DNA from 4 places in the Pseudoalteromonas sp. SG45-1 genome. Region 2 is predicted to be linked to each of the others. Evidence: predicted binding sites of a transcription regulator. Region 2 holds the regulator's gene; each other region holds the start of a gene.
The links. The regulator sigma-54, encoded in region 2, starts transcription at its own class of promoters, with help from an activator protein. The targets are predictions, from matches to a motif close to GTTGGCACGNNNNTNGNNT.
Positions count from the first base shown of each region.

Region 1: a site for sigma-54 is predicted at 7,228-7,246, ahead of H5117_RS08820 (EF-hand domain-containing protein). Genes of this name have one in related genera too.
Region 3: a site for sigma-54 is predicted at 7,902-7,920, ahead of H5117_RS19320 (flagellar basal body rod protein FlgF). Genes of this name have one in related genera too.
Region 4: a site for sigma-54 is predicted at 3,847-3,865, ahead of flgJ (flagellar assembly peptidoglycan hydrolase FlgJ). Genes of this name have one in related genera too.

Region 1 covers NZ_JACJEP010000007.1:131,326-140,321, forward strand. The annotation lists gene pdsS (proteobacterial dedicated sortase system histidine kinase) at 1-999, shown strand, start outside; gene H5117_RS08785 (hypothetical protein) at 1,275-1,439, shown strand; gene H5117_RS08790 (multifunctional CCA addition/repair protein) at 1,445-2,695, opposite strand; gene H5117_RS08795 (hypothetical protein) at 2,828-3,055, shown strand; gene H5117_RS08800 (DUF1543 domain-containing protein) at 3,086-3,586, opposite strand; gene H5117_RS08805 (sigma 54-interacting transcriptional regulator) at 3,595-4,944, opposite strand; gene H5117_RS08810 (hypothetical protein) at 4,947-5,492, opposite strand; gene H5117_RS08815 (sensor histidine kinase KdpD) at 5,494-6,951, opposite strand; gene H5117_RS08820 (EF-hand domain-containing protein) at 7,282-7,515, shown strand; gene H5117_RS08825 (hypothetical protein) at 7,540-7,767, shown strand; gene H5117_RS08830 (calcium dependent protein) at 7,954-8,190, shown strand; gene H5117_RS08835 (calcium-binding protein) at 8,200-8,436, shown strand; gene H5117_RS20670 (energy transducer TonB) at 8,493-8,723, opposite strand; gene H5117_RS20675 (hypothetical protein) at 8,742-8,909, opposite strand.
Region 2 covers NZ_JACJEP010000003.1:84,422-93,417, reverse strand. The annotation lists gene rapZ (RNase adapter RapZ) at 1-586, opposite strand, end outside; gene ptsN (PTS IIA-like nitrogen regulatory protein PtsN) at 605-1,057, opposite strand; gene hpf (ribosome hibernation promoting factor) at 1,062-1,349, opposite strand; gene H5117_RS04150 (RNA polymerase factor sigma-54) at 1,376-2,875, opposite strand; gene lptB (LPS export ABC transporter ATP-binding protein) at 2,945-3,670, opposite strand; gene lptA (lipopolysaccharide transport periplasmic protein LptA) at 3,667-4,212, opposite strand; gene lptC (LPS export ABC transporter periplasmic protein LptC) at 4,202-4,756, opposite strand; gene kdsC (3-deoxy-manno-octulosonate-8-phosphatase KdsC) at 4,753-5,304, opposite strand; gene H5117_RS04125 (KpsF/GutQ family sugar-phosphate isomerase) at 5,305-6,276, opposite strand; gene H5117_RS04120 (calcium/sodium antiporter) at 6,280-7,248, opposite strand; gene H5117_RS04115 (ATP-binding cassette domain-containing protein) at 7,504-8,319, shown strand; gene mlaE (lipid asymmetry maintenance ABC transporter permease subunit MlaE) at 8,319-8,996, shown strand, end outside.
Region 3 covers NZ_JACJEP010000039.1:6,923-15,918, reverse strand. The annotation lists partial or broken gene H5117_RS19370 (Ig-like domain-containing protein) at 1-1,050, shown strand, start outside; gene flgN (flagellar protein FlgN) at 1,229-1,660, opposite strand; gene flgM (flagellar biosynthesis anti-sigma factor FlgM) at 1,653-1,976, opposite strand; gene flgA (flagellar basal body P-ring formation chaperone FlgA) at 2,053-2,760, opposite strand; gene H5117_RS19350 (chemotaxis protein CheV) at 2,901-3,833, shown strand; gene H5117_RS19345 (protein-glutamate O-methyltransferase CheR) at 3,854-4,684, shown strand; gene flgB (flagellar basal body rod protein FlgB) at 4,830-5,237, shown strand; gene flgC (flagellar basal body rod protein FlgC) at 5,243-5,674, shown strand; gene H5117_RS19330 (flagellar hook assembly protein FlgD) at 5,688-6,368, shown strand; gene flgE (flagellar hook protein FlgE) at 6,429-7,799, shown strand; gene H5117_RS19320 (flagellar basal body rod protein FlgF) at 7,957-8,700, shown strand; gene flgG (flagellar basal-body rod protein FlgG) at 8,722-8,996, shown strand, end outside.
Region 4 covers NZ_JACJEP010000039.1:621-6,144, forward strand. The annotation lists gene flgL (flagellar hook-associated protein FlgL) at 1-789, opposite strand, end outside; gene flgK (flagellar hook-associated protein FlgK) at 792-2,792, opposite strand; gene flgJ (flagellar assembly peptidoglycan hydrolase FlgJ) at 2,794-3,810, opposite strand; gene H5117_RS19305 (flagellar basal body P-ring protein FlgI) at 3,983-5,077, opposite strand; gene flgH (flagellar basal body L-ring protein FlgH) at 5,089-5,524, opposite strand, start outside.

The DNA.
Region 1 (8,996 bases), on a different contig from region 2:
TACCCTATTTGGATTCAAGACCAAGTAATTGGCGCGGTAATAGCAGAGGAAACCACAAACGGCGTACGTACGCTGCGTAACAAATCGCTCGAAAAACTCTTTAACGTTATTTTAGCTGTGATGCTAATTGGTACTGTCACCTTGTTCTTTTTTGCCTCACGTATATCGAACCGAATTAGGCGACTGCGCGATACAGCTGAACAAGCAATTGATGCACAAGGACGTGTTACAGGGAGTATTAATTACAGCGATGCTAACGATGAAATTGGCGACCTGTCTCGTAGTTTTTCAAACATTGTGAGCCGACTTGGTGGCTATACCGATTACTTAGAAAACATGTCGTCGCGGTTATCACATGAGCTGCGCACGCCGGTTGCCGTAGTGCGCTCGTCACTCGAGAACTTACAAAGCTTGCCACAAAACGAGCTGAGTCAAAAATACCTCAACCGCGCCAGTGAAGGCGTTGAACGCTTAGGTAAAATAATAACCACCATGAGTGAAGCAACTCGCCTTGAGCAGAGTATTCAAAGCAACGAGTCTGAGCCTTTTGATTTACAAAAAGTAATAAATGGCTGTATGCAAGGCTATCAGCTTACTTACCCAAACCAGTTATTTACGCTTGATGTATGCCAAAGAAAATTACCTATGCAAGGTGCACCGGAGTTTATAGCTCAGCTGCTTGATAAACTTATTAGTAACGCGCTGGAGTTCAGCAAAGCCAATACGGCTATTAATGTAAGCCTTAAGCAGAGCGAAAATAAAGCAACATTAACAGTGAGTAATACTGGTCCCGCGTTACCCGAAGGGTTAACTGAGCATATTTTTGATTCAATGGTGTCGGTACGTAGCCAGCAAATGCAGCAACAGCCACATCTGGGATTAGGGCTTTATATTGTAAGGCTGGTGTGCGACTACCATAAAGGCAGTGTAACCGCGCAAAACAACGAACAAGGTGATGGTGTAGTATTTACCGTAACACTGCCGTTAGCTAATAGTTAGGGCTGTATTTATACCGTTATATCTGTACCGTTATATTTATAGCCACAGCATTATATGCAAATAGTAAGTACGTAATAAATTAAGCTGTATATTTTTAGTTAAAAAGAGTTACTTTAATTTATCTTAACTCTATATAAATTAACAAACAACCCCTCTCATCCCTTAAAAGCTGCCGGTTACAATTTAGTACAACTTCAAATGTAACTATTCACTTTTTATTCAGTCGAATGACCATACCCTACATCATATTAAAGTATTAAATTGAAGGAATACTCATGAAACCATCACTAGAGCGTGAAGAACTAGACTTTATTTTTGACTTATACAGGCCCTCTAAAAAGCCCAAGTCCGAAGAGGTAAAACCAAAAAACACCAATTACAAAGAGCTAAGAAAGCACGACGCGACTAAAAACCAAGGTGTATCGCACTACTTAGTCTAATTTTATTACGCTTGGGACTTCTCATGTTCTAAAAATGCTTTAATGCAGTTTATTTCTGCAAGTTTTACTTCTTCGCCTATTTCAGGGCCTTTTTTGCCATTTTTAAGTGCATCTTGCACTACTTGTTTCTTATCCATTTTTTGCAGTTCAGTATGAATTGCTCGCAGCTTAGCTGCTTGCGGGTATGGCTTATCGACCAGTGTTTCACCACGCCCTTGTGCATCACATTGGCATGCTTGGGTAAACGCTATAAAACGTTCTGGGTGTACCAACGCATTTAAGTTAGTCACTATTAGCTTGTGAATGGTTTGCGGCCTTAACTGATCAATTGTATGGCAAAGGGTGTGATTATCACTGGTGAGTACGCCAACATCACGAAAACGGTTAGGCACTTTTAAGCGCTCACAAAACGCCTCAATAACTGCAACACCTTCGCGTTCGTGCCCACGTAGGTTTCCATGCTTTTTAAAACTAAGCGCTTTACCAAAATCATGGGTAAGTGCAGCAAAACGTGCTTCTAAGTTAAAATTTAAATCAGCTGCACGCCTAAGTACCAACATAGTATGAACAAATACATCCCCTTCAGGATGATGGTTTGCCGGTTGCGGTACATTAACCATGCGCTCAAGTTCTGGAAAAATACCTAAACCTTGCAGTGCTTCAAAATAAAGCTCAGGGTGCTTTTCACCCAGTGCTTTTTCAGTTTCAAGCCACACGCGCTCAGATACTAAATGATTTAGCTCACCTTTATTTTTAAGCTCGCGCATTAATGCATAGGTACTTGGGTGAATACGCCAATCACTGCCATAGCGCGCTAAAAAACGGGCAATACGCAGTACTCGAACAGGGTCTTCTACAAATGCCTCAGTGGTGTGGCGCAGTGTTTTATTTTGTAAGTCAGTTTGGCCATTAAACGGGTCAATAATATTACCGTGTTCATCAAGCGCCATTGAATTTATGGTCAAATCACGCCTTGCTAAATCTTCTTCTAGCGTAACGGTTGGGCTGGCATCAACCACAAAGCCTGTATAGCCTTTGCCACTTTTACGCTCTGTGCGCCCTAGTGCATATTCTTCTTTTGTTTTTGGGTGTAAGTAAACCGGAAAGTCACTACCTATTGGCACAAAACCAAGCGATTCCATCGTTTTTGGTGTTTCCCCAATCACTACATAGTCGTTATCTTTTGATTTTATATTTAGCAGTTTGTCGCGCACTGCACCGCCAACGAGGTAAACTTGTTTTAAGTTACTTTTCACTTTATTCCCAATAACACTTGCCCAATTATTTGACGCTAATCATATCATTAATTAAAAAATTCTGCGGTATTTGCCAAGCTTAAGTAAGCTCATTACAATGGCGCATTATTTTTAGCTATAGCCTCACAATTAATGAAAAACCATTCATCAAAAAAAGAACTCATGTTACTACCCATTTTATTAGTGGTTATTTTAATGTGTGTGGCGGGTCACTTTTTACTACAAGCAAATTTTCAAGACAGTAATGTGGTTGAATACATGTTGGCAGCACTGCCGTTTGCTATGTTTGGGTTGGTTATTGTGGCGTTTAAAATGGCGGCTAAAAGCGAAAAAGATGAGCAAAACGAGCAGGACTCTTAATCCTACTCTGTTTTAGCTACTTATTATAATTTAAAGTATGTGATAGCCAAACCAGTCTGGCTTTATCGGCTGCGATATACCGCTGGGCGTGAGCTTAATGTTTAGCTGGCTGTCGAGTAAATCAATGGCAAAGCAATCGTCCACATCATGTAAATCATCTTTATGAATATGACTAAGCCCTGCGAGCAAATCGTTTTTAGCGCGCTCTTTAGCTTCATGGCTACTGCTTGCAACATACAGTGCAAAGTCATGTTGCTCAGCCATGGAATCACTTCTGTAAGCGCCTAAATTTACAAAATAGAGTTGTTTATTTTGCTCCACATAGCTATCAACAACTTCTACTTTAAAGCCATCAATATGATTAATTGCCATGTAGCTATCCATGTGAACACTACTTCTGTCTCCTACCCACTGGCTTTTTAACTTTGAGTAGGTTTGCTCTATATTCTCCCCTACTACAAAACGAATATCATGCATTTCAATATGGCAACCTTGAATCCGGCCACCTAAATACACCATAAATAACTGCATGCTTTTCCTTAACCTAAATTATCAACATCAATATTATGCTTTTTAATCAACTTATAAAAATCTGAGCGATTGCGCTTGGCAAGCTTAGCGCCTTCAGCTACGTTACCACCTGCCATTTTTAAAGTGTTAATTACATAGTCGCGCTCAAACTCTTTTTTAGCGTCGTTTAGTGATAATGGTTCTACGTTTGTTTCGTTACTATTTAGCGCAGCTAACACTAAATGCTCTGAAATAACATCGCTTGGCGTTAATGCTACAACCTGCTCTACTACGTTTTGTAATTGGCGGATATTACCTGGCCAGTCGTAACGTACAAGCGCATGCATAGCATCGCTTGCAAAGTGTTTTTCAGTTTGGTTCATGCGCTTAGCAATGCTTGCACTAAAGTGCTGTGCTAATAAGCTTATATCTTCGCGGCGCTCACACAGTGGCGGTAATTTTAAATTAACTACGTTTAAGCGATAGTATAAATCTTCTCTAAATTGCTGGTTTAAAATAGCTTCAGGAAGATTTTTATGTGTTGCCGACACTATGCGTACATCAATTGCTACCTCTTCTTGAAAACCTACTGGGCGAATTGTTTTTTCTTGTAATACGCGCAGTAACTTAACCTGTAAGTTAAGCGGCATATCGCCTATTTCGTCTAAAAATAACGTGCCACCCTGTGCTTGTTGAAACAAACCTTGGTGATCTTTAATTGCACCCGTAAACGAGCCTTTTTTATGACCAAATAATTCGGACTCTAAAAGCTCCCCTGGTACAGCACCGCAGTTAATTGCAACAAAAGGGCCACCGCTTACATGGCTATGCTGATGAATCGCCTGTGCGAGTAATTCTTTACCAGTACCACTAGCCCCCGAAATAAGTACATTAACTTGCGTTGGCCCAAGTAGTTTTACTTGCTCTAACAAGTGCAGCATTGCACCACTGCGCGTAACTATATTACTTTTAGGTGCAGCTTCATCGGCGTTAACACCATGAATTTCTATCGCTTTAGCAAGGCTGTCAAATAGCTCATCTTTATCCACTGGTTTAGTTATAAATGCAAAAATGCCCTGCTTAGTTGCCTCTACTGCATCAGGAATTGAGCCGTGCGCTGTCATCATAATGACAGGTAATGCAGGGTAACGGCTTTGCAGCTGACGATGCAGTGCCATACCATCCATTTCATCCATACGTAAGTCGGTTATTACGGCGTCAAACACTTGGCTTTTAAGTATTTGCAGTGCGGTTAAGCCGCTTTCGCAGGTTGTTACTTCGTATCCTTTTGATTCAATACGAATAGCGAGCAGTTTTAATAAGCTAGCGTCGTCGTCTACGAGTAATACTTTTGCACCTTGTACTTTAGTTGCGGCCATCGTTACTGCTCCTTCGTTTCTTCTCGTAGTAAAAGTTGCTGCTCAATCGTTGCTAACGATGAGAGGGTTTCTTGCATTTTATTATTAAGTGCTTGCTGCTCTTTTTTAGCATTTATTTGCATAGTTACTTGCTGCTTTTGAAGCCATAAATATTGCTTTATGTCATCAGGCCAAAAGAAAGCAAGATCGAGCTTTAGCAACTTAGTCATTACCGTATTTGGATCACCATTTATGTTTAAGCACATGAACTTAAAAAAGCGTTTAAGCTCGTTTTCGCCTGTAAAAACATCTTTGCTAGGTATCAATTTAAATCCACCACACTGATTAGCGTGCCATGCAATAACTTGCTCTGCAGGAGGATAGCTTGGTTCAATTTTTGGTCTAGGTTTTGGACTAGGATTACTGTTTTTGTCGGTCGTTTTTTTTGTATCGACCACAGGTGCAGGTGTAATTGACACACGCTCTTCTTGCCCATTATTAATTTCACAACCTGATATAACCATGCTGCTACTGAGCACACATAAAATAGCGATTAAACGCAAGCGCATGTTAATTAACTCCTAGATTTTTTGTTATGGGAATTTTAATTGAAAACCGGCAACCATGTGGCTCGTTATGCTCAACACTAAGTGTACCTCTTAGCTGTTCAACAGACTCTTTTACAATAGTTAAACCCAGTCCACTGCCTTGCAGCGTAACATTTTTACTGTGTTTACCTTGATAAAATGCGCTGAAAATTTGAGTTTTTTCTTGCTCTTTAATACCGCACCCTTTATCAAGTACAACGATACAAAGCTGGTTTTGCTCAAGCGCTAAATTAATAGTAACGCTTTGCTTATCCTCTGAAAATTTTAAGCCATTTGAAATAAGCTGAATTAAAATCATCTCAATAAGCTCACTAGGTAAAGCAAGCGGTTTGTTAGGTAAAGTATTTTGCCACTGCAGAGCTTGCTCACGCGCAGTTAAGCGATGCTCAAAATGGCTATTAATTTTATTAATAAGAAGACTAAATTCAACTTCGCTTAAGCTGTCTTTACTGGTGCGAATCGCATTATAACTCAGCAAACTGTCAATCATTGTGCGAAGGCGCACCATAGATTGGCTAATAAGCTCAAGCACTGCTTTTTGCTCAGCGGTAATTGGGCCTACTATTTCATCAGTTAATAAGTCAGTGCCTTCAACCATTGAAGCAAGCGGCGTTTTTAGCTCATGAGTTACATGGCGTAAAAAAGTATCTTTTTGCTGCTCAAGCATATGAAGCTGTTCTTGTACCCATTGGAGCTTTTCTCCTAGCTCAACAAGCTCAGCTGAACCTTTAACAGATATTTTTTGCTGCCAATGCCCCTGCCCAAGCTTATCAATAACCGTAGTTAACCCTTTTAGTCGCCCACTTATACGCCATAAAAAGCCTCCCCCAACAATTAAAGTCAGTGGAATAAGTGCCACCAGCCAGTTTATAAATGAAGCTTGCAGGCTTGTAAGCTCATTTTGGTTATTGGTAATTTGCGCTTCGTTTTTATCACGTAACCATAAAGTAAGTTCAGCAATTAAATCGCTCACTGGCACAAATAGCTCAGCTTGTTGTTGTTTTTGCTCAACGAGTTTTACATGCGCGGTTTGTAAGGTGGTATATAAGCGTTGCCATTGGTGGATATACTCTTTATTCGTGTTTACAAATTTGAGTTCATCAATGCTTTGTAGGGATGATTGCCATTTATCGACAATGAGCTTATCAAGCGATTCACTTTTTAATACCCAGTTTTGCCTAGTGGCGCGTTCAAGACTGTTGAGTTCTTGCTTTAAAGTGTTAAACGATTTGGTAACTTGGTAGTTGTTACTCACAATACTTTGAGTAACCGCTAATTGCTTGTTAAGCGCATTTAAAAATACAATCACCACTATAGAAAGCGGGAGTAGTGAAAGCAGCATACTCATTGCAAATTGCCCAATTAAATTAGGCCGCCAGTTAAGCATTGCTTGGTATTTTTTAGCTATGGTTGCTGGCATTTCGTTTAGTCCTTTTAAGTTAAGCGTTCTATTATTAAGTGCTTACCTTATACACTAGCTGAACCAGCAATTATATTTAATACGATTAACAGCCAGCACTACAAAACAATGTGTCGCCAAATAGAGACAACGTAACTCGTTGATTTTAATAAACTCCCTTTTAACCCCATTAAATAGTGTTGCAAAAGGCGCACAAAAATTACAATAAACCCAGTAAAAACTTCTCACTGGCTTAAAGCTAAAACAATAACCAATTGAAAAATAACAACAATTATTATTGGCACCATTTTTGTAATAGGAGTAATAACTTTAATCAATAAGGAAATAATTATGAACAAACGCATTTTAGTAATTTCATCATTACTGGCTTTAGGCTTTTTAGGCGCTAATGCACACGCAATGGACGTTCACGCGACTTTTAACGAACTTGATAAAGACAGTAACGGCACATTAAGTGAAGCCGAAGCAGGTGAAGATGCTGTGTTACACGAGAATTTTTCTCAAATTGATACTAATCAAGATGGGCAATTGTCGCTAGATGAATTCAAAAAATTTATTCAATAAACTCATTTAATAAGGAACGTGATTATGAAACAACTTATAGCCGCTTTTTCATTAATGTTTTTAGCAATTAGTGCCACCGTAATTGCATCGCCAACAAATGTGCGTTTTGCCCACTTAGATAAAGACATGGACGGACAAATATCAATTGCAGAAGCAAAGGAAGATAAGGAAGTAATGAGACAATTTGCCGACTTAGATGAAGACGGTGATGAAAAGGTCTCAAAAAAAGAATTTGAAAGCTTTAAACCTTAATGAGTAATTACTGATTAAGCTTTACTTAAGCTTGTTATAGGTAAACTGGAATTAAAAGCATTTGCCATAATCCCTGAGGGAGTGTGTAAAAGGATTTAATGTTGGGAGTTAAATTACGGCAAGTGCTTTTTCCTTTTCACTTTATTTTAGCCACAAACTTTAAATACATCTTTTGGAAGGAACACCATGAAGATACTTCCCCTTATTATAAGCATCTTAATGCTATTAAGCTTTGATGCCGCTGCACTTGATGTAAAGCAACGCTTTGATCACCTCGATAGCGACAAAAGTGGCTATTTAACGCATGACGAACTTGATCCCCAACCACAACTATTAAACACATTTGTAAAATGGGACAAAAACCAAGATAACCAAATTTCGTTAATCGAATTTAAAAATTACCTTACCAATAACCTCTACTGAGTATTTTTCATGAAAAAAACAAGCTATATAGCGCTTTTTGCGTTTAGTATTTTTAGCACATTAGGCTTTGCTGCAAGCAACAATGTTGCAGAGCAATTTGAAAAACTTGATAGAAACCAGGATGGTTTTTTAACACGTTCAGAAACCGCTGTAGACCCCGCTTTGTGGTCTCGATTTTCAAGCTATGATCAAGACAAAGACGGCAAGCTAACGCTAAGTGAATACAGTTTATATGCAAGTAAGTAGTCTTATAGCTAGGTACACAAACACCTAGCTTATTATATTTATACTATTAATTACGTTCAGACTTTATTTTTAGAACAATGCGCTAAGTACTCTGCATCAGTAGGTTTTGGGCTCACCATAAAATCCATTTTGAGATAAGTTAGAATCGGTTGCTTACTCGTATTTTCAACTGTCGGTTTCCAGCGCCATAAACCCACAGCAGCTGCCGCATCAATATCAAACACGCCCTCAGGGTAAGACGAGACAACCTTATACCCTTGGACTTCACCTTGTGAATTAATTAACATAGCAAACTCAACACAGCCTTAAATACTTTTCTTTGCAGCTTCTATCTGACATCGCGGCTCAACTCTTTTAGCAACATCCCAGTATTCACCTACCTTACTTCGCAGTTCAGGACTTGATAAATCAATAAAACTCGGCATTTCATCGTTTACTTGTTTATCAGACATTGAGCTACAGGCTGTCAGCATCATGCTCAAGGGAGTAATAAATAGAGAGCTTTCATAGCATTCCCTTATTAATTCGTTATAAATAATTTTTTAAGTAGTTGCATCAAT
Region 2 (8,996 bases):
TCAACTCTGGTTCCCAGTGTGGATTTGGTAAAAAGCGTGCATCAAATACGTAGTCTGCTTCTTTTGGTATACCGTGTTTAAAACCAAATGATTCAAATGTGACAATCAGTTGCTTATCTTTTTTACCTAAAATCTTTTCACGAATAGATTCAGCGAGTTGATGAACACTTAAATCAGTCGTATCTATCATAAAGTCGGCGCGAGTGGTTAATACATCAAGTAATTCTTTTTCTTTTTTGATGGCTAAATCAAGCGGCAACGAGTCTATTGATAGTGGGTGTAATCTGCGTGTTTCAGAAAAGCGTTTGATCAATGTCTGATCGTCGCTATCTAAATAAAATAACGTAGGGTTTGCAAAGCCTGGTAAGTATTCAAGAATATCGTTAAATTCATCTTGTTCTTTAGGGATGTTGCGCACGTCTATGCTAACAGCAATTTTATCGTAGCTATCAGACACACTGCGAACTAATGAAGGTAGTAGGTTTACTGGAATATTATCTACGCAATAATAACCTAAATCTTCTACAACGCGCAAAGCAACCGACTTTCCAGAACCAGAACGGCCGCTTATGATAATTAACTCCATTTAACACCCTTTATAAAACTATGATTGATCAACAATAACTTGGTAAAGCTCAGTATCAGATTTTGCACTGCGTAACTGTTTACAAAAATCTTTGTTGTTTAGTTTATCAGCAATGGTTGCTAGAGTCTTTAAGTGCTGCTGGTTATCGCCATCTGGTATGATGAGTGCGACAAAAATATCAACAGGGCGATTATCGATTGCATCAAAGTTTATTGGAGTTTCGCTAACGAGCACTAAAGCCAAAGGCTCTTCTGCACCGCTCATTCTTCCATGAGGAATAGCAATGCCACGTCCTATACCTGTACTACCTAATTTCTCTCTGCTCATTAAAGCATTAAGAATATCTTGTTGCGGTAAATACGGAAGTTTGTCGTGAGCAAGTTCGCTAATGAACTCTAAAATTCTTTTTTTGCTATTAAAAAGGACCGCAGCTTTGCTGCAGTCCTGGCATATAAGTGAACTTAATTTCATCATATTAGTGTCGAGCAAGCTTCTCTTTGTGTTTGATTACTTGGCGATCGAGCTTGTCGATCAACGAGTCAATAGCGGCATACATATCTTGATGTTCTGTAGAGGCAAATAGCTCAGCACCGCTTACGTGTATTGTGGCTTCTGCTTTTTGATTTAATTTTTCTACATCGAGAATGACATGAACATTATTAATATGATCAGAGTGTCTTTCAAGCTTCGCAAATTTAGTATTAATATAGTCTCTTAGTGAATCGGTTAATTCTACGTGACGACCAGTTAAGTTTAGTTGCATAAGCATTACCCTCTTAGTTTAGCGTCTTAAATCAGACTTTTACGCTGATTTGACGGTGGAATAGCAAGAGATTCGCGGTATTTTGCGATTGTACGTCTCGCTACTTTAATTCCTTGCTCAGCCAATATATCCGCTATTTTGCTATCACTCAATGGTTTTGCTGAGTTTTCTGCTGCGATTAATTTTCGGATAAGCGCACGTATTGCTGTAGATGAACATTCACCACCGTTTTCAGTACTTACATGGCTTGAGAAAAAATATTTAAGCTCAAATATACCACGGGGTGTATGCATGTACTTTTGAGTAGTTACGCGAGAAATTGTCGATTCGTGCATTTCTACCATTTCAGCAACATCATTTAAAACCATTGGTTTCATGGCTTCAGGGCCATGTTCAAAAAAGCCTTGTTGTTGCTTAACAATACAATTAGTAACTTTTAATAGCGTGTCGTTTCTACTTTCTAAGCTTTTAATAAACCATTTAGCTTCTTGTAAATGTGAGCGAATAAACTGGCTGTCGCCACTTGATTTTACAGTGCGAGACATTGCTGCGTATTGGCTATTAACACGAATTTTAGGCATGCTATCTGGGTTTAATTCGACAACCCAGCGGCCTTTAATTTTTTTAACTGACACATCAGGAATAACATACTCAGATTCTTCCCTTACAATAGTATCTGCAGGTTTTGGGTTGAGAGTATGTATTAGTGTCATTACTTCTTTAAGCTCTTCTTCTTTGAGCTTAGTTTTTTTCATTAATGTACGATAGTCGCGAGCTGCTAATAGATCAATATGCTCGGTTAAAATCATTTTCGTTTCATTAATATAAGGTGTTTCTTTATCAAATTGATTAAGCTGAATACACAAACACTCTTGTAAACTACGTGCAGCAATACCAACAGGATCAAACAGTTGGATGCGTTTTAATACCGCTTCAATTTCATCAAGTTCGACTTCGTTATCATCTTCGTTTTCTTGATTAAAGCTTTCTAAAATCTCTTCGCAGCTTAGTGTTAAAATACCTGAATCATCGACAGCTTCTACAATAGCAATAGCAATAGCTTCGTCTGTAGGGCTAAATGGCGTTAGTTGTAATTGCCACATTAAATACTCATGGAGCGTTTCAGTAGAGGCGCCTTGGTATATTGATTCGTCTTCAGGCATTGGACCTGATGAGGCTGCAGGAGCGGCACTCATGTACTCATCCCAACTGACATCCATAGCCATGTCGTCACTTAGCGTGTCTTTTGCAAGTGCTTCACCAGTATCTTGTTCGTATTCGCTCGGAGCATCATCAGCAGATGCGCTAACAGTTATGTCATCGGTATCAGCTTTTTGCTCGTTTTTACCAGCAGCGTCTTCGGAATAGTCTGCCTCTTCAACCTCTAATAGTGGATTACTGTCGAGAGCTTCTTGTATTTCTTGCTGGAGATCCAATGTACTGAGTTGCAACAAACGAATAGCTTGTTGCAACTGTGGAGTCATTGTAAGTTGCTGGCCCATGCGCAGCTGTAGTGATTGCCTCATGTATCTCTAACAATCCTTTTATGTTGTTATAATTAATACTAGCAGATGCTTAAAGACATGGCGTAAATGTTACAGCCTAAATTGCTCGCCTAAGTAAACATCGCGTACTGTTTTATCATTTAATACGTGTTCTGGAGTACCTGATGCAATCAGCTCCCCATGAGAAACAATGTAGGCTTTTTCACAAACATCAAGGGTCTCTCTTACGTTATGGTCGGTAATTAATACACCAATCCCACGATTTTTAAGATGTTCTATTATTTTCTTTATATCTAATACCGAAATAGGGTCAACACCGGCAAACGGTTCATCCAGTAATATAAATTTAGGATCTGCTGCCAGCGCTCGTGCTATTTCTACACGACGACGTTCTCCCCCCGATAATGCCATACCTTGGCTATCACGAATGTGTTGTATGCTAAATTCATCTAATAAGTTATTGAGCGTGTCTTCTCTGGCTTGTTTATTTAGTTCTTTGCGCGTTTCTAAAATGGCCATTAAGTTTTGATAAACAGTCAGCTTTCTAAAAATCGATGACTCTTGTGGTAAGTAGCCTATGCCTAATCTAGCACGACTATGCATAGGTAAAAGAGTAATATCGTTATCATCAATAGATATTTTACCTTTGTCGCTAGGAACAAGCCCTACAATCATATAAAAAGTCGTTGTTTTACCAGCACCGTTAGGGCCAAGTAAGCCAACTATACTGCCAGCTTGTACTTCAAGGCCGACGTTTTTTACAACTTCACGACCTTTATAGCTTTTTGCCAATAGTTCTGCTTTTAATGTGCTCATGGTTGACCTTTATCGCCTTTTTTACTTTTTTTAGTTTCGATCGGTACTAAAATTGTGTGAACGCGGTCAGTTGAGTTTTCATCTTTTTCGGCACTGATGAGCTGCTGCTCTATGTCGTAGGTAATGCTTTTAGCATTTATTTTTTGTCCGGCTTGCGATACTTGTGCATTACCAACAAGCGTTAAAAAACGCTTAGATACATCATAACGTACTTCGTCAGCACTGGCGCTCATAGTCGTGCCGTCTGGTTGCTTTTCTTCAAAGTGCGCAGGGCTACCTGTGGCAATTAATAATTGTTTATTATCACCAAGTTCATCACGTTTGTGTACTTCGAGGCGATCGGCTGTAATGCGGCGATTACCGTGAATAATCTCAACGTTTTTCTCAAAAATACCCACATTAGCTTTCAATTGACCTTCTTGCTTGTCGGCACTTATTGAAATTTGATTGGCAGCAGGTTGCGTGTTTTGCTCTGCAGCACTACTATTAAACGCTAGTATAAGTGTAGGAATTATAAGTGATTTTAATATTTTATTGGTCATAATATATGGTTCGCGTATGGTTAATTAGTTTTATCACTTCGGTTTTCAAGTCGGCTTCTAGGCCTTTACCGGTGATTTTTAAATTGGGTCCAGTGATAATGACGGGTTGCTCCGAACGCATTGTTAATAACTTTATATCAACCTGAATATTATCAGCATTGATTTTGTCTATCATGGCGTTATCGGTTAAATTTTTGGCAACCACATTACCTTCTAAAATTAATTGTTTATCTTCATATAATGTTGCTTCGTCTGCATTTATTTGCCACGTTTGTTGCTCGTTATATAAAGTAAAAATGGGTTTTTCAAAAAACGTGAAACCTAATTGCTGGTATAGCTCCATTTTAGCCGCAGTGACTTTGTGGCTAATTTTACCTTGCTCATCATAGGCTGTTTGTTTGAGCTCAATAGCTATGTAATCAGGCTTAGCAACAACTTCAGGCTCAGCCTGAGGCACAATATTTGTTTGTGTAAAATAAGGGTACCAAAGCCAAACCATACAGCTAATGAATAAAACGCTTAATATTATGCGCGCTGCATTCATGAACTAGTGCCTTGTGTAGTCAATGCTTTACCATTTTCAAGCATGAGCAAATCGGTGAGTTCTCTCACAGCGCCAAAACCACCAGGCATTTGCGTTACATAATGTGACAAACGCTTAATAAGAGGGTGGGCATCATTTACTGCAACGGCAAAGCCTACTAACTCCATAACAGGCATGTCAGGACCGTCATCACCAATATAAGCAATTTGTTCATCGCTAAGGTTGAGTTTATCTTTTAATTCTTGATAGGCAATGAGCTTATTTTCTTGGCCTTGATAAATATGCTGTACGGTTAAGCTGCTCATACGTTGTTGTACTATCTGTGAATGACGACCAGTAATAACAGCTACTTCAAAGCCACTGTTTATAAGTGCTTTAATGCCAAAACCATCTTTTGTATTAAATGCTTTTAGCTCTTCACCTTGATTGCCAAGGTAAATACGGCCATCAGAAAATACACCATCAATATCGCATATAAGTAGTTTTACTTTTTTAGCGCGTGCTTTTGCATCATCGCTCAGCGGTTGATAGAGTTCTTCAAATTGCATTTATAACACTCCTGCTTTTAATAGGTCTTGCATATTTAATGCGCCAATAGGTTGGTTTTTCTCATTGACGACGATTAGGCCATTTATACGTTTACGTTCCATAATATTGAGCGCTTCAGCGGCTAAAATATCTTGCGTAGCTGTAGTGCATGACTTAGTCATAACAACATCTATTTGTGTTGTATGAATATCAATTCTTTGTTCTAAAATGCGACGTAAGTCACCATCGGTAAATAACCCTACGAGTTGCTGATTTTCATCAACAATGGCTGTCATACCTAATCCTTTAGCTGACATTTCTATTAGAGCATCTTTAACTGTTTGTGAAACATCAATAATAGGCGTATTTGCGCCGCTGTGCATAACATCTTTTAAAGTAAGTAATAAGCGCTTGCCTAAACTACCACCTGGGTGAGATAGCGCGAAGTCATCAGCTGTAAAGCCGCGAGCTTCTAATAATGCAACTGCCATGGCATCGCCCATCGCAAGCGTTGCAGTGGTACTTGATGTAGGGGCTAGACCCAATGAACAAGCTTCTTTTTCTACTTTAATGCACACATGTACATTAGCAAGGGTTGCCATGGTTGATTGTGTATTGCCAGTCATCGCTATCATTTTGGCACCAAGTCGTTTTAAAACCGGAATGATATTTAAAACTTCGCTGGTTTCCCCTGAATTAGAAATAAGCATAACCACGTCATTTTTAGTGATCATACCTAAATCACCATGACTTGCTTCACCAGGGTGAACAAAAAACGCTGGGCTGCCAGTACTTGCAAGGGTTGCCGCTATTTTATTGCCAATATGGCCTGATTTTCCCATGCCAATAACAATAATACGGCCTTCACAGTCGTACATTAATTGGCACGCGTTATGAAAATTTTCATCTACATATTGTGCAATATCACTAAGTGCTTGGCGCTCAACATCTAAAACGCGAAGGCCTTGTTCAATAAAGTTTAGCGTTGCCATCATTTACCCTACTTGACTAAAAATATACCCTTGGTAACCCAAAAACGCTATTAGCAATAAGCCGCCTTCTACCCTATTGATACGCTGGGTGCCTCTAAAGTTCAATGACATAATAATAAGAGCAAGTGTTGCACCAATCATAATTAATATATCTCGGCTTACTAACGATGGATCAATTGCTGAAGGATTAATAATACCTGCTAGAGGTAATACAGCTAAAATATTAAATATGTTTGATCCAACAATATTACCTAGTGCTAAATCATCTTCATTTTTAAGTACACCTGCAACCGAGGCGGCAAGTTCCGGCAAGCTAGTACCAATGGCAATAATTGTTAAACCAATGACTAAGTCGCTTAAGCCGAAGTATTTAGCAATATCAACAGCTGAGCCGATTAAAAAATGAGAACTAACCGGCAAGAGTACCATGCCAACAATTAACCAAAATACCGCTTTTTTAGTAGGTACGTCGTTTGGTACATCGTCGCAGGCTTCTGAGACAAATGGGTCATCTTGGTTTTTTGCACGCATAGATACAATGATTAACCCACCGATGAATACGATAAAGCCAACTAAAAGCGCAACACCTTCACTAAATGAAAAGTAGTTATCTGAGAACACATACCAAGTAGCTAAAGATACGAGCATCACTAATGGCATTTCACGTTTTAACGTACTAGATGAAACTGAAAGAGGGCGAAATAGAGCAGTGATACCTAACACAAGTAAAATGTTTGTAATATTAGAGCCAACAGCATTGCCAACGGCTGTGTCGGTTTTGTTAGCTAAAGCGGCAGAGGCTGAAACCATCATTTCAGGGGCTGAAGAGCCCATGGCTACAACGGTCAAACCAACAATAAGTGTAGGTACACCAAAGTTTTTAGCAAGAGCCGCAGCCCCATAAACAAACCTATCGGCACTCCAAACAAGAGCTGCAAAACCAAGAATTAAAATAACAAACGAGGTAACCATTGTGTTAAGCCAGTTATACAAAATACGGATGGCGCGAATAGTAACAAAAGCCAAGATGAAAGTATAAATAAAAGAGTAAGGTCAACTAGGTAACAATGTTGCTTTTAAACAGCTAATTTAAAAATTTAAGCCGGGGTTAAGCTGTTTTGAGCGAGTCTTATAATCCTTTTCATGGGTGTATTACAAAATCTTACGAATTGTTTTTTCCATCTTTGACAAAAAAGCTTTAAAATAGGGGCACTAGTGAACATTTTTATGGAGAGCGACTTGTCGCAATCAATAGTAGAAGTCAAGGATGTTAGCTTTTCGAGAGGCAATAGAACCATATATAAAAATATGAGTTTTAGCGTTCCTAAAGGTAAAATTACTGCGATTATGGGGCCAAGCGGAATTGGCAAAACCACTATGTTGCGTTTAATTGGTGGTCAGCTTAAACCAGATTCAGGTGATATTTTATTTGAAGGTGGCAGCATTCCTAAAATGTCTCGTAAAGAGTTATACGAAGCACGTACTAAAATGAGTATGCTTTTTCAAAGTGGTGCGTTGTTTACTGATATGTCGGTATTTGACAATATCGCGTTTCCTATAAGAGAGCACACAAAGCTAAGTGAAGACCTGATTCGATTAGTTGTGTTAATGAAACTGCAAGCGGTTGGACTACGTGGCGCTAAAGATTTAATGCCATCTGAGTTATCCGGCGGTATGGCAAGGCGTGCTGCACTTGCACGCGCTATAGCACTTGATCCAGAGCTAATCATGTACGATGAACCATTTGCAGGGCAAGATCCTATTTCGATGGGCGTATTGGTTAAGCTAATTAAGTCGCTCAACGAAGTATTAGGTTTATCGTCTTTAATCGTGACGCACGATGTAACAGAGGTAATGAGTATTGCCGAACACGTTATAATTATCGCCGATCAAGGGGTAATTGGTTCTGGTACTCCAGATGAAATGCGTAATCATGAATCTCCTTTAGTTCAACAGTTTTTAAAAGGCTTGTCGGATGGTCCTGTACCATTTCATTTTCCGGCTCAGGCTTATGCAGACGAACTACTTGGAGAAAAAGCATAATGTTGGATTTATTTCAAAAGCTAGGGCATAAAACGCTAGGACGCTTTGCGGCCCTTGGTCGTTCTGCTTATATGCTGTTTAGTGCATTAGCGCATGTTCCTAATTTTAAAAAAGGCACACCGTTACTTGTTCGCCAGCTCTATATGGTTGGTTCGCAATCGTTACTCATTATTATGGTGTCGGGTTTGTTTATCGGTATGGTGTTGGCTTTACAAGGTTACACCGTATTGGTTGGTTATGGCGCTGAGGATAGTTTAGGGCCGTTAGTGGCACTGAGCTTATTGCGAGAACTAGGCCCGGTTGTTACTGCATTATTATTTGCAGGACGCGCAGGTAGCGCTTTGACCGCTGAAATTGGCTTAATGAAAGCTACAGAGCAACTTTCATCACTTGAGATGATGGCAATCGATCCGCTAAAACGTATTATTGCACCGCGCTTTTGGGCGGGTTTTATAAGCATGCCATTGCTTGCATTGATATTTTCAGCTGTAGCAATTATAGGCGCTCATTTAGTGGGGGTAGATTGGCTGGGAGTTGATACAGGTAGTTTTTGGTCAATCATGCAATCGCAAGTGTCGTTTCAGCAAGACATACTAAACGGTATTATTAAAAGCTTTGTATTTGCCATAGTGGTGACCTGGATTGCGCTTTATAAAGGATATGACTGTGTGCCGACC
Region 3 (8,996 bases), on a different contig from region 2:
GATGGTGCAGGTAATACTGGTACGCAATCATCAAGTAGCGCAATTGACTCAGGTATTACAATTGACTCGGGACTAGAACTAACAGCAGAACAAAGCCCAGTTATAACAGGTACAGCTGCTCCAGGTGAGTCTGTAACTGTTACCTTTAATGGTCCAACTGAAAGTATTGTATTAATAAAAACTGTTAATGCATCAGGTGAATGGAGTGCTTCACCGGATACTGATTTAGCAGATGGGGAGTACACAGTAACAGCCGTAGCAACTGATACATCAGGCAATACAACTTCAAGCGGTAGCATATCTGGATTGATTATTGATACCACGCCAATAGGTTTTGAGGTTACTGATTTTAGATCAGCATTAGGTCTTTTACTCCCATCAGTTGAAGGAACAACAGAACCAGATACTGAAGTGTATATTATTGGCTCTTCATTATTGGGTGTTAATTTACTCGGTCTAGATTTAGATGTACTAGATAATGCAGGAAGTTTTACTTCTGATAGCAATGGAAATTGGGGAGGCTTTCTAAATTTACTCAATCTAAACATAGGTGGAGGAGAGCAATTCTACTTTGTAACTGTAGATGAAGTTGGAAACTACTTAATCAAAAATACTGACAACGCAATAGAAGGTACGGGAAATATTTACGTTAATGGAGCAAGCGCTGCTTCTGGCGATACAATCCCTGCATCATTTAGTGAAGAATCTTCATTAGGCGATACAACCCCTAATGAGGTTTCAAGCAGCAACGTATTAAGCACTGAAACGATTGATTTAGGTAACTTGAGTGGTCTATCAACACCTGAGCAAACGGTGCAAATGAGTTCGGCGGAGCCGCTTAATATTAATGACGTAATCATTGATGAAGATGCAGAGCAGCTTATAGCGCTAAATACACTGGTTGAGGATGAAGGCTCTGCAATTGCTTATACTCCAGCTCAAAGTGGAGGAAGCATTGATGCAGCAGCACCTGCGGTTGATGTACAAAATCAATCGGAAGAGATGATTAAACACTTAATTGAAAGTAGTAATAATCAAACGGATATTTAATATCAATAAAGCCCTCTTAATTATTTTTTAAGGGGGCTTACATTATTAAGCAAATTGATATTATTTGACTTGGTCATAATAAATCCTAAATGTGTAAACACATTTCAGGACGAGACAAGGACATTAAAAAAGCCTTATTGATAAATCAATAAGGCTTTTTTAATGTAAAATTTTGGGCTTACGCTTTTAAATTACGAACCAGTTTACTCTCGGTATTTACAGATTTACCGGCTTGGTCGTAGGTCATTGACGTTGGGGCGCCAATTAAAATATCTTTTAATTGTTTTACACTTAAGTTTGCTTGGCGAGCAGCATGTGAGTTTACTTTATTTTGTTTTTGGCACTGCGCTAACTGCGCTTTAACTTGCGCTACTCGTTCAGTCACTTCAGGGGCATTTTCATCATTTGCAGCAAAAAGTTTATTCAACTCTTTATCGAGCTGCGTAAGCTTAGTTAAAAAAGACATTTTTTGTTGGGCAAGTTCTTTTAAACCTTCACCTCTGCGAGAGGCAATAATACTAAGCTCTTCGTTTAATAACGCATATAATGAATCCAAGCATTTAACTTGTTCATTTAATTTAACGCTAATTAAACTATTGTGATCAGCCATATACATTAAACTCAAAATCAGCTAAGTTTTTAGTCAGCTTTTCAGCATCAATTTGGTATTTACCTTCGGTAATCGCTTTTTTAAGCTCAGCGACCTTTTCACTATCAAAGCCAGATGATTGCTGTGCTTTATCTTGCAGTGTTTTTAACTGCTGTGCTTGTGGCGTCAGGCTCACTGAATCGCTCGCCGCTTTAGGCGAAGGAGTCTGTGTTGTTTGTGTACTTGCAGCGTTATCTTTTTTAATATCAACTTGTTGCTGTTTAGCGTTTGTAAGCGCATTAGCTTGTTGATTACTGCCATTAACTTGATTAACCATAATAATAAACCTGTATATTACCCAACTTATGCCAAGTTATCGGCATATACGTGGGATACTTTAGTATAAATCTAAATTAAATATTCACTTGAACAGACTCTACACCATCTACTCGCGCATTTAAAACTTTACCTGATTTTTTGTTTTTTATTTGTATCTGTTCGCCCAAAGTACCGTCTTCTAAAGCAATACCTGTGGTTTTAATTCTAAGGCCTCTGAGATTAGCGTAAATATTAACAGAGTCACCTTTACACACCATACAAATTTGGTTTAGTAATACTGGCATACCACTTCTAATATTTCGTTTACTTCTGCTGCCTATTAGCATTGTAGGGTCATCTAAGTACTGAATTCGTACAAAGTGAGTTGGTTTCATTTCAATACTTAAATGCGATTTAGTTATTACTTCACCACGAGTTAAATTAGCAGTGGCAACAACAACTGGGGCCATTTCAACAACTCTTACATGAACGTATTGAGCCCACGTTTGCGCATCATTGCACTTGGCTTGTAAGGTTACTTGGCGGTTAAATGGTGGCTCATCGGATGTTGATAATTCAAGCTCAGTATTACAGACACGGTTAGGGATGCGACTATCTAAAGGCAGTGCACTTAATTGAATATTAGTATTTTGTAATGTACCAACCTGCTTACCTATGTAAGTGACGGCCATGTCTTGTAATAAATCTTTACTAAACACTTTAGCGTGCAGAGGGAATGCAAAGCACAAGCTAGTAACAAAATAAAAAACACTGTATCTTCTGATTTTTTTTAACAAACTCATAATGTTTCGACTATGCTTATGGTTTCAAACAGGGTATAAATATTTTGCGTCAAAAAGTAGACGCACCCGCGATGTTATGTAGCTTTATAAATAGAAAGCAATTATCGTTCCGTATTATTTGTTTTCTTTAGGAGATTTGAATGGCAGGCATTTTAGACTCAGTAAACCAACGCACACAGTTGGTTGGGCAGAACCGCCTAGAATTACTTTTATTTAAGCTCAGAGGGCGTCAGCGTTTTGGTATTAATGTATTTAAAGTGAGAGAAGTGCTGCAATGCCCTCCACTAACAAGCATGCCAAAATCTAATCCGTATATTCGTGGTGTTGCACATATTCGTGGTCAAACTATTTCAGTAATCGACTTATCGATGGCTGTAGGTGGGCGCCCAATCGACAACATTAAAGACAGCTTCATAATCATTGCTGAATACAATCGCTCTGTACAAGGGTTTTTAGTGGGCGGAGTTGAACGTATTGTAAATATGAATTGGGAAAAAATAATGCCACCGCCATCAGGCGCCGGACGTTATTCATATTTAACGGCAGTGACCGAAATCGAAAATGAATTAGTCGAGATTCTCGATGTAGAAAAAATTCTCAACGAAATTTGTCCAGTAAACACAGAAGTAAGTGCTGAAGTTGCACAAAGTGGCGATATTCAAAGAGATTTAGGCGAACGTATCGTATTTATTGCAGATGACTCTGCAGTTGCGCGTAATCAAGTTAAACGAGCCTTAGAGCCGCTAGGTGTTCAAACAGAGCTTGCTAAAAATGGTAAGGAAGCTTTAATTAGGCTTAAAGAAATAGCAGAGCTTGATTGTAAAAATGATATTACAGAGCGAGTAGCATTACTTATCTCAGACGTTGAAATGCCAGAAATGGACGGCTATACCTTAACAGCTGAAATAAAAGCAGATCCCAAACTTGCACCTTTGCATGTTATTTTGCATACCTCTTTGAGTGGTGTTTTCAACCAAGCGATGATTGAAAAAGTAGGGGCAGATGACTTTATTGCTAAATTTAACCCAGATGAATTAGCAACAGCGGTTAAAAAGTGGGTTCATTGTGATTAACAAAAATAGGTGCTACTAACTTGAATAATAAAGATTTGCAGCAAAGTGAATACGACCAGTTTCGTTCGTTTTTAGAGCAGCAATGCGGCATTGTTTTAGGTGAAAATAAACAGTATTTAGTTAAAAGCCGACTTGCTCCGTTAATGACTCGATTTAATGTGGGATCTTTATCGGAATTGGTTAGTAAAACTCTCGGGCCTCACGAGCGGCAATTAAGAGCCGCTGTTGTTGATGCAATGACCACCAACGAAACTTTGTGGTTTAGAGATCAATACCCATTTGAGTTGCTCCAAAACAAGCTTTTCCCTGAATTTAAAGATTTAAGAAGACCTTTAAAAATTTGGTCTGCTGCCAGTTCGTCAGGCCAAGAACCTTATTCAATAGCTATGTCGGTTGCTGAATTTAGTGCTAAGCAACCAGGTGTGCTTCGTATGGGGGCACAAATTATCGGTACCGACATATCTAATACCATGCTTGATATGTGTAAAAATGCAGAGTACGACGCGCTGGCACTCGCCAGAGGGTTATCTGCAGAGCGTCGTAAAAAGTTTTTTAAAGACAGCGGCAACGGTATGGCGCAAGTAAACGATACAATAAAAAAACAAGTTAGTTTTAGGCATTTAAATCTGCTTGATTCTTACGCGTTAATGGGCAAGTTTGATATTATTTTTTGCCGAAATGTACTAATTTATTTTGCGCCTGAAATAAAAGCTAAAATTATTAACCAGTTTGCACAAGCGTTAAATCCAAACGGTTACCTATTTTTAGGCGCGTCAGAGTCCCTAACTGGGCTAAGCACTGAATTTGATATGGTTAGGTGCAACCCTGGTATTATTTACCAAAAGAAGTAATTAAGCTAACTTCCTTCCCTAAAACGACGCACCTAGCGTCGTTTTTCTATTTAGATACATAGCCTTATAAAAATATAGCACTCCCTAATATTAATGGCTTATTTTTTGCTTTATTAATGGGTAAGTCAATTTTTTGGAGAAGGTTATGGCTATCAGTTTTGATAAAGCATTAGGTGTGCATCCGCAAGCCATGTTGATCCGTTCACAGCGAGCAGAATTAATTGCAACTAATATAGCTAACGCTGATACGCCTGGCTATAAAGCAAAAGATATTGATTTTGCCTCTGCATTAAAAGCGGCAAGGTCAACCCAGCAAAGCGGCAATACTATGGTAAGAACTAATGATAAACACATTGGTGGAGGTACTCATAGTATGGGCAGTTCAGAATCATTTCGTTTGCCAAATCAATCAGATACTGGTGATGGTAACTCGGTTGATATACAAGTGGAACGAAACTTGTATACACAGAATGCTATGGAGTATCAGGCCAGCTTGCAATTTTTAAGTGGCAAATTTAAAGGCCTGAATAAAGCTCTCGGTAGTCAAGGATAAAAATTATGAGTTTATATAATGTTTTCGATATTGCAGGTTCGGGTATGAGCGCACAAAACGTTCGCTTAAATACTACAGCTAGTAATATTTCTAATGCTAATACCATTAGTTCATCTCAAGACAAAACGTACCGAGCGCGCCAACCTGTATTTGCGGCTGAGCTAACAAAGGCTTCAGCATCAGTAAGTAACCAGCAGGGCTCCGCAGTTGGTGTTAAAGTTTTGGGCATTGTTGAAAGCGATGCACCATTACAAATTGAATATAACCCAAACCATCCAAGTGCGGATGAAAATGGCTATATCTATAAACCCAACGTTAATGTTGTAGAGGAGATGGCAAATATGATTTCTGCCTCTCGTTCTTACCAAACAAACGTGCAAGTTGCTGATGCAGCTAAGCAAATGCTAAGTAAAACACTGTTGCTAGGGCAGCGGTAACCGAGGGTAGGTTATGAGTAACGATATTAGTACATCTTCATCCTATTTAGACTCTATACGCTGGCAAGAGCAACAAGTTGCTACCAGTGATAATGAGAGTGATGCGTTAACACAAGAAGACTTTTTCTCTTTGTTAACTCAGCAATTATCGTATCAGGATCCCAGTAACCCTGCGGATAATGACCAAATGATTGCTCAAATGACCAGCTTTACGATGGCGCAAGGGATTACAGATTTAAATACTAACTTTGAATCTTTAGCCTCTTCAATGACATCTAATTCAGCACTGCAAGCATCTACACTTGTAGGCAAACAAGCTTTACTAGAGTCAAACACCCTGGATTTAAATGAAACAGGTGATGCCAGAGGCTCTGCAGTGGCAGAAGAAGCCGTTGATAACTTAAAAATTAAAGTTACTGATGCATCAGGTCAGCTAGTAAGAACTATTGATATGGGTTCTCAGCCAGCAGGTGCGGTACGTTTTGCGTGGGATGGCAAAAATGAAGCTGGTGAGCGTTTACCTGAAGGTGAATACTCAGTAACCGCAGAAGGAAGTACTGACGGTGAATTTTCAAGCTTACCCATTGCTACATTTAAGAACATTGAAAGCGTTAATATTAATGGCTCAAGTGGCATTATTATTAACACTAAAGAAGGTGCGGTTAGGTTGACAGACGTCGCAGAAATCGCGTAATAAATTTTAATTATACTTCGCCTGTCAGCAGGCTAAATATTAACAGGTTAGAGGTGAATTATGAGCTTCAATATTGCATTAACTGGCTTAGCTGCCGCACAAAAAGATTTAGACGTAACTGCAAATAATATTGCAAACGTTAATACCACAGGTTTTAAAGAGTCACGCGCTGAGTTTGCCGATGTTTATGCATCGTCAGTATTTAGCTCTGGTAAGACTAAAAATGGTGACGGTGTGCAAACAACCATGGTTGCGCAGCAGTTTCATCAAGGCTCACTACAATTTACAAATAACTCACTTGATTTAGCAATCACTGGTGAAGGTTATTTTGCGATGACTGACGATTTATCTTCGCAAGATTTAACATATACACGTGCAGGTGCATTTAAGCTTAACCAAGATAACTTTATGGTTGACGCAAAAGGTAACTTTTTACAAGCATTCCCTGTTGACTCATCTACAGGTGATACAACGTCGGTAAGTTTGAGCACAACTGATCCAATTCAAATCCCTGATTCGTCTGGTTCTCCTCGCGCAACCGAAAATGTATTTTTGTCGTTTAACTTAGATGCAACGGCGGATCCAACAGGTCTAGATTTTGACCCTGCTTCTAGTGGTACTTATAACTCATCTACGTCAACAACGGTATATGATTCACTAGGTGAACCACATATTTTACAATACTTTTTTGCTAAAGAAGATGATGCCGCAGCAGGTGGTATAGATAACAGTTGGAAAGTATATGCAACTCTCGATGGCAAAGTAGTTGATGGCACAACTGGTGGAGAACAAACAACGACACCTTATACACCACTGACCACCCTAGGTTTTGACTCAAGTGGTTTACCATCAACAACAGGTGGTGTGGCAAATACAAATACAACTACTTTTGATGAAATATTACTACCAGCGGGTTCTGGTGCTGGTTTATCAACATTACTAGACAATGGTGCAACTTTCCCAGGTACTGGTATTGAGCTTAACTGGCGCGATGAAAATAACACGGCAGGACGTATCCCAACTCAGTATTCAAGTGGTTTTGAAGTAAAAGCACTCGATCAAGATGGCTCAACAGTAGGTCGTTTAGCCGGAATTGATATAGGAACAGACGGTAAAATTGTCGCTTCTTACAGTAACGGTGACTCAACATTCCTAGGCCAAGTGGCTATGGTACGTTTTCCAAATTCACAAGGGTTATCACAAGTGGGTGATACAAGCTGGAAGCAAAGTATTGATTCAGGTGAACCTGTAGCGGGTGAAGCCGGTTCGGGTACGTTTGGTGGAATTAACTCATCAGCGCTTGAGCAATCAAATACTAACCTTACAAACGAGCTTGTAGACTTAATTACTGCACAGCGTAATTACCAAGCAAACTCACGTGCGCTTGAAGTTAACTCAACTATTCAGCAAAGTATTTTGCAGATTCGATAAGCTAAACCCCATTAAATATATTAGGCTGCATTTTTGCAGCCTTTTTTATAAGTCCTCTTTGTAAGCCCTTCTAAATACCTCTCAATGTTGCGTCAAATTTAATCTGGCACCTATTTTGCATTTGTAAGTTCAGAGATTTTTTATGTGAGTCGATACTATGGACAAAATGGTCTACATTGCGGCCTCTGGCGCTAAGCAAAGCCTACAAGGGCTTGCTTTAAAAGCCAATAATTTGGCGAATGCAAATACAACAGGATTTAAAGCTGACTTTGCCCAGGCGCGTTCTATGCAAGCGTTTGGCGAAGGTTTGCCTACACGTGTATTTTCAATGCAAGAGCGTCCGGGTTCAAACATGGTATCGGGTGGCATTGTTCAAACCGGGCGAGACTTAGATATCGCAATGAGCGATAACGCATGGCTTGCTGTGCAAGATGCCTCCGGTAATGAAGCTTACACAAAAGTGGGTACGTTAAACATTACTGCTCAAGGCATGCTTGTAACCAGCCATGGTCGTCAAGTTATTGGCGAAGGGGGACCTGTAATTTTACCCGTCCCAGTCGAAAAAATAGGGTTTAGCCAAGATGGCGCTATTCAAGTTCGACCACAAGGCGCTCCTGCTAACTTTTTAGAAGAAATCGACACGCTTAGAGTGGTAGAAGCAAATAGCTCACAGCTCGAAAAAGGTAACGACGGTTTATTTAGACCAAAAGCAAATGTAACAGTAGATACCTCTGCCAATGTAAAAGTTTTAAGTGGTTCGCTTGAAATGTCGAATGTGAATCCGGTTCACGAAATGGTCGACATGATAAGCCACCAGCGCCAATTTGAATTACAAGTGAAATTAATGAAAACAGCTGAAGAAATTGACGAGCGTCAAGATCAGTTATTACGCATAGTTTAACTTTAAAGTGAGGACACGATTATGAATCCAGCATTGTGGATCAGTAAAACGGGGCTAGACGCTCAACAAACCGATATATCGGTTATCTCAAATAATTTAGCGAATGCGAGTACCGTAGGTTACAAAAAAAGCCGCGCTATATTTGAAGATTTACTTTATCAAAATATTAATCAACCGGGTGGTCGTTCATCGCAAGATACCGAAATGCCGTCGGGCTTAATGTTAGGTGCGGGTGCTAAAGTTGTAGCTAACCAAAAAGAGTTTACGCAAGGCAACATGTTGACCACCGAAAACTC
Region 4 (5,524 bases), on a different contig from region 2:
ATTACCGGTTGCGAGTATAGTCCCTGCTTGCTCTATTTGATAGATATTAGGTGTTCCCGCCGTAGTAATCACATTAAGTGTATTGGCACCCACGGCAGCTGCTGGATCAGGGTTATAGTTAGTTTTATGAAACGTATCAAATTGACCTTGTTCCGTTACATACACCTTAGAACTTGTAATACCGCCCGACACAAAACCATCGTTAGAGACAACATCTAGCCGGGCGTCCACTTTTTCAAATGCATCAAACCCATTATCACTTGACTTAATATCAACCCCTTCAGCTATTTTAATCATATGCTGGCCTTGGTCGCCACCATACACGTACAAACCCGTAGATGAATCTAATGAGTAAGTCTGCGTATTATCTTGATAGCCAGAAAAAATGTATTTTCCGTCTTCTGTTTTAGAGTTCATTAAGTCAAGTACTGTACTTTGAAGCGCTTTAATTTCTTCAGCAAGCCCCTCTCTATCAGCGGCACTATAAGCACCGTTACCTGATTGAATAGTCAAAGTATGAGCTCTCTCTAATGCGCCTTTGATGTTTTCAAGTGCGCCTTCTTCAATATTTAAACGACTATTGAGCATGGTGATATTTTTGCTGTACTGCTCATTACTTTGTATTTTATCAGTATATTGAAGCGCGCGAGAAGCCGCAGCCGGATCATCCGATGCCGTTAATACACGTTTTTGTGTATTAACTTGTTCTTGAGCCTTGCTGACATTTTGTTGATTATTCAAAATTGAATTTAAACTACTTTGATACATTAAATTGTTTGATAAACGCATAATTACCTCGTAGCTCCAAGTAAAGTGTCAAAAATAGTACTCGCTGTTGCTAGCACTTGTGCAGATGCGGCATAAGACTGTTGAAAGCGTAATAAATTTGCAGCCTCCTCGTCCAGGTTTACGCCTGATAGCGATTCATACCAGGCTTCAGATTGCTGAGCGAGCGCTTCAAACGCATCTCCATTGGTTTTTGCTTGACTTGTAACTACACCAATATCACTTACTAACCCAGCATAAGCTTGATTAAATGTTTTATGGTTGTCTGAATTTGCACCCGCAACAACATTTTGGCGTACTAATTCCCCCTGTTGTAACCCAGCTAACTTTTGACCGTTACGATTATCATCAAAACCACCTTCGTTAAACTCAAGTGTATACGTATCGCCAGTTTCAGGGCTGCCTTCAATATCAAAGTCAAAGCCATATAACTCAAAACCATTACCTGCTTGCTGTAACATGTCTTTTTTCGGTGTAGTTGCTGTAAAAGTACTAGTATTGACACCATCATTTATTGTGTATTCGTTTAGATTAGCGGTTTTAACAAGGGTAATAGGCCCATTTGTAAGTCCTGCCGGTGATGTTGTAAAGCTACCTGTAGTAACATCACTTACTTCACCAACCGTTATAGTAGCATTGCCTATGTTGTTTATGTCGTTTGCTGTTCTTATTGGCGCTGCAAGTGCTAAATCTTCACCGCGAGTGGTTGCTAGAGACATATTTGCTGCCGACTCTGAGGTAAGTTTTATTTGAAACTGATCACCGATATTTGCGGTACCGGTTACATTAATTTGTAAACCAAACAAATCATCACTTGTCGTAGATGAGTCAATAACCCCTGCGGTTATAATTGCTGTTGATGGAGTGCCCAGTGGCTCGCCTTTATTATCTATTGGCTGAATTTCGACGGTTGTAGCACTGGTATAGGTCACTATAAAATCACTTGCAGGCAATTTGCTGCCTTTGCCAGCTTCAAGTGTAGCAATCATACTTGAGCTACCCGTATTAGCCGCATAAGCGTAACCACCTACTGTAGGCATATTAAATATATTGCCGCCTAACTCTCCGTTAGCGTCCATACCCAGCTTATTTTGTTCATTAAATGCATCAGCTATCGCTAAGCCCATTTGGCCAATTTGGTTTTGAGCTGGTACAAGCACATCGTCTCTAAATGCCAGTAACCCGCCAATTTTTCCTTTTAATTTAGATACATCAACTTCAAGCGGCACGGCCTTACCACCATTTACATCCAACCTAAGTTCTTTAAAGTTAGGATCAGGATTGCCACGCATTGAAAATAAATTAAATGATCCATTTTGCATCACAACCGCTTCGCCTGTACCCATAAAAACGAGTTTTTCGCCATTTGGGCCATCAAGTGTTTCAATGTCTATTAGCTCTGATAAGTCGCGTATTGCTTTATCGCGTTCATTGTAGGTTGAGCTTGCATCAGCTTGGTTATTGGTACCGTTTACAGCTGCTATATCTTGGTTTAATGTACCTATTTTTTGAATTAAACCATTTGCTTCGTCTGTAAATACATCTAGTTGCTCGTTTACAATATTTTTTTGATCGAAAACAATGCCAGAGAGTCTATCCATTTGGTTAACTAAATTTTCAGCATCGGTCATCACCAACGAGCGAGCAACAGTAGATGAAGGCTGATTAAGCGATTCCTGAACATTATTGAATAACGAGTTAATACTTGTGGATAAGCTGTTTGATTCCTCAGAAAATAAACTATCAACCCGATTTGCCTCTAAAACAAATTGACTAAAAAACGATTTATTAGAGGTGTCACGATTTAGCTGTGACTGAGCAAACTCGTTTAATAATCGGTATGTTTCGCCTCGCCCTACTTGGTTATCAACCATCGTGGTGTGCTCAGTACGCTCACGAACATAGCCTACGGTATTTACATTGGCGATATTTTTACTTGTCGTTTGCAGTAGCTCCGAGCTGGCTCTAACCCCCGAACTGGCAATGTTTAATAAATTAAACGACATATTACTCTACTCCTTGGCGGAACACGTTTGCCGCAATGTCTTTTAGCTGGCTGCTATTGAGCACTTTTTTTATTTTGCTGGCATAATTTGGATCGGTTGCATAACCTGCTTTTTGTAATGAATCTAAAAAGTCGTTTGGTTTTGCTGTATTTTTTAATGCTTCTTGGTAGCGTGGGTTTTGCGTTAAAAAATCAACGAAGTCGTTCACGCTATCTTTAATTGAATCGTAGGCTCTAAAGCTGGCTTGTTTTTTAACGGGTGTACCTTGCTCAAACTCAAGCGTTACTTTGCTTGCTTTATCGCCTTCCCAGCTTTTATCCGACTTAATATTAAATAAGTTGTTTGAGCTGCCACCGTCACTTTTATTAATAATGTGTTTACCCCAACCGGTTTCAAGTGCCGCTTGTGCAACCATTACAGCTGGGTTTAAACCAATTTTTTGCGCTGCCGTTTTAGCGTGTTCCCACACTGAACTTACAAACTCTTCTGCATTTTTAAATGTTGGGCTATCGGTTTTAGACCCTGCAGTATCGACTTTAGGCTCAGCAATATCGGCTTTAGTGTTATTAACGATAAGATCGGATTGCTTATTTTTTTGCTCATGGGGAAGAGCGGATCCCACTTGTGTATCGCTAAAGATATCGTTGGTTGTTCTAAGCACCGAGCCTGGCATAAAGTTTTTAGACTCAGGCGATAACTGCTGAACAATTAAATCGGCAAGGCCTAACGAGCCATTTGATGAAAGCTCTGTTGAAAGTTGCTGATCGTGCATTTCTTCAAAAAACTTTACGCCACTTGAATTAAATGGGCTGTCTTTGTCTTCAAATGCTTCGTTGGCTTTGCGCATTCCTTTGAGCAACATTTGCGTAAAAATAGCTTCAAATTGTGCGGCCGCTTTTTTGAGCGCAGCTTTAGAGGCATCAGTTGATGCATCGCCACTGGTTAAGGCTTCTTTACGAAGTGAATCTAAGTTGCCTAAATCAAAAAAGTTTTGTTTATCGAGGTGATTAGTTTCCATCGGCTTTTTGACACAAAATGAATAATGCAGTTAAAAATGCAAAAATTGAGCCACTACCGATAAAACAAGGAAGATAAAAATAATAAACTTAAGTTGCTGTAAATAAAAAGCCCTATATCTTGTTTCAAAAATATAGGGCTTAAGTAATACGTTATTTATTGGCTTGAGTTATTTATATAACAACTAACTGTCCGTTAATTGCGCCGGCTTCTTTTAGTGCTTCTAAAATAGCCATTAGATCACCAGGCGCTGCGCCTACTTCGTTAATTGCGCGAACTAAATCGTCAAGGCTTACACCTGGATTAAATACAAAGGCGCGCGAGTCATCTTGATTTACATCAATAATGCTCTGCTGCGTGACAACAGTATCACCGTTTGCTAGCGGGTTTGGTTGTGACACGTTTTGTTGTTCTGCAATTGTTACTGTTAAGCCACCGTGAGTTATAGCCGCAGGCTGAAGCTTAACGTTTTTACCAATCACAATTGTACCTGTGCGCGAGTTAACTATAATTTTAGCGGCCATATCAGCCGGCTTAAATTCTAAGTTTTCGAGTGTTGATAAGTACGATACACGCTGGGATGCATCGCGTGGAGCTATAACACGAATAGAAACAGAATCTATTGCTTGTGCGCTATTTGGGCCAACTAAGTCATTAATTGTTTTTTCTAGGCGTTTTGCCGTTGTAAAGTCTGGGCGGTTTAAATTAAAAGTAATGTAATCGCCTTGCATAAATGGGCTTTCCACGGCGCGCTCAACTGTAGCGCCATTTGGTATACGACCAACTGTAGGGGTGTTAATTACAACTCTACTACCATCAAGGCCTTGTGCGCCTAAGCCACCGACAATTAAACTACCTTGTGCAATTGCGTACACGTTACCGTCTACACCTTTTAAAAAAGTTTGTAGTAAAGTACCGCCACGTAAGCTGCCTGCACTACCAATAGAAGAAACCGTTATATCTATTGTTTGCCCAGGCTTTCTAAATGCAGGTAGTTCTGCATGCACCGCCACAGCAGCAACATTTTTAATTTTAGGACTTTGAGTTGAAGGTAGCGTAATACCAAAGCTGTTCAACATGCCTCTAAAACTTTGTTGTGTATATGAGTTTTGCTCGCCAGTGCCCGGTAAACCAACCACTAAGCCATAACCAACTAGCTGGTTAGAGCGTACGCCTTCAACCATAGACACATCTTTTATGCGCTCAGCACTGGCAGTAAAATGCCAACCTAATAACACAACTAAACATAAAGCTTTAAGGCTATTCATGTTGTTACCCTCTAAAATGGAAACAGCGAACTGCTAAAGAAACGTGTAAGCCAACCAGGACTTTGCGCCTCTTGCGTTTGCCCTTTACCTGAGTATTGAATACGTGCATTAGCAATGCGGTTTGATTCAACCGTATTATCGGCGCTTACGTCTTGAGGGCGTACTAGCCCTTCTAAACGAATAAACTCTTCGCCGGTATTAAGCGTTAGCCATTTTTCGCCGCGTATAACTAAATTACCGTTAGGTAAAACGCGCATTACATTAACCGAAATATCGCCCACTAAGCTGTTTGACTGGTTTGATTTTGAATCACCCGTAAACGACGAATCACTACCAATACCAAACTGGATACTATCGCCACCTATATTTACAGGTAGACCACCTAAGCCAATCACTGGGTCTAAGCTTGCGTCAGTTTCTTTGTCTGTTTCTGTTTTAGCGGCTTTT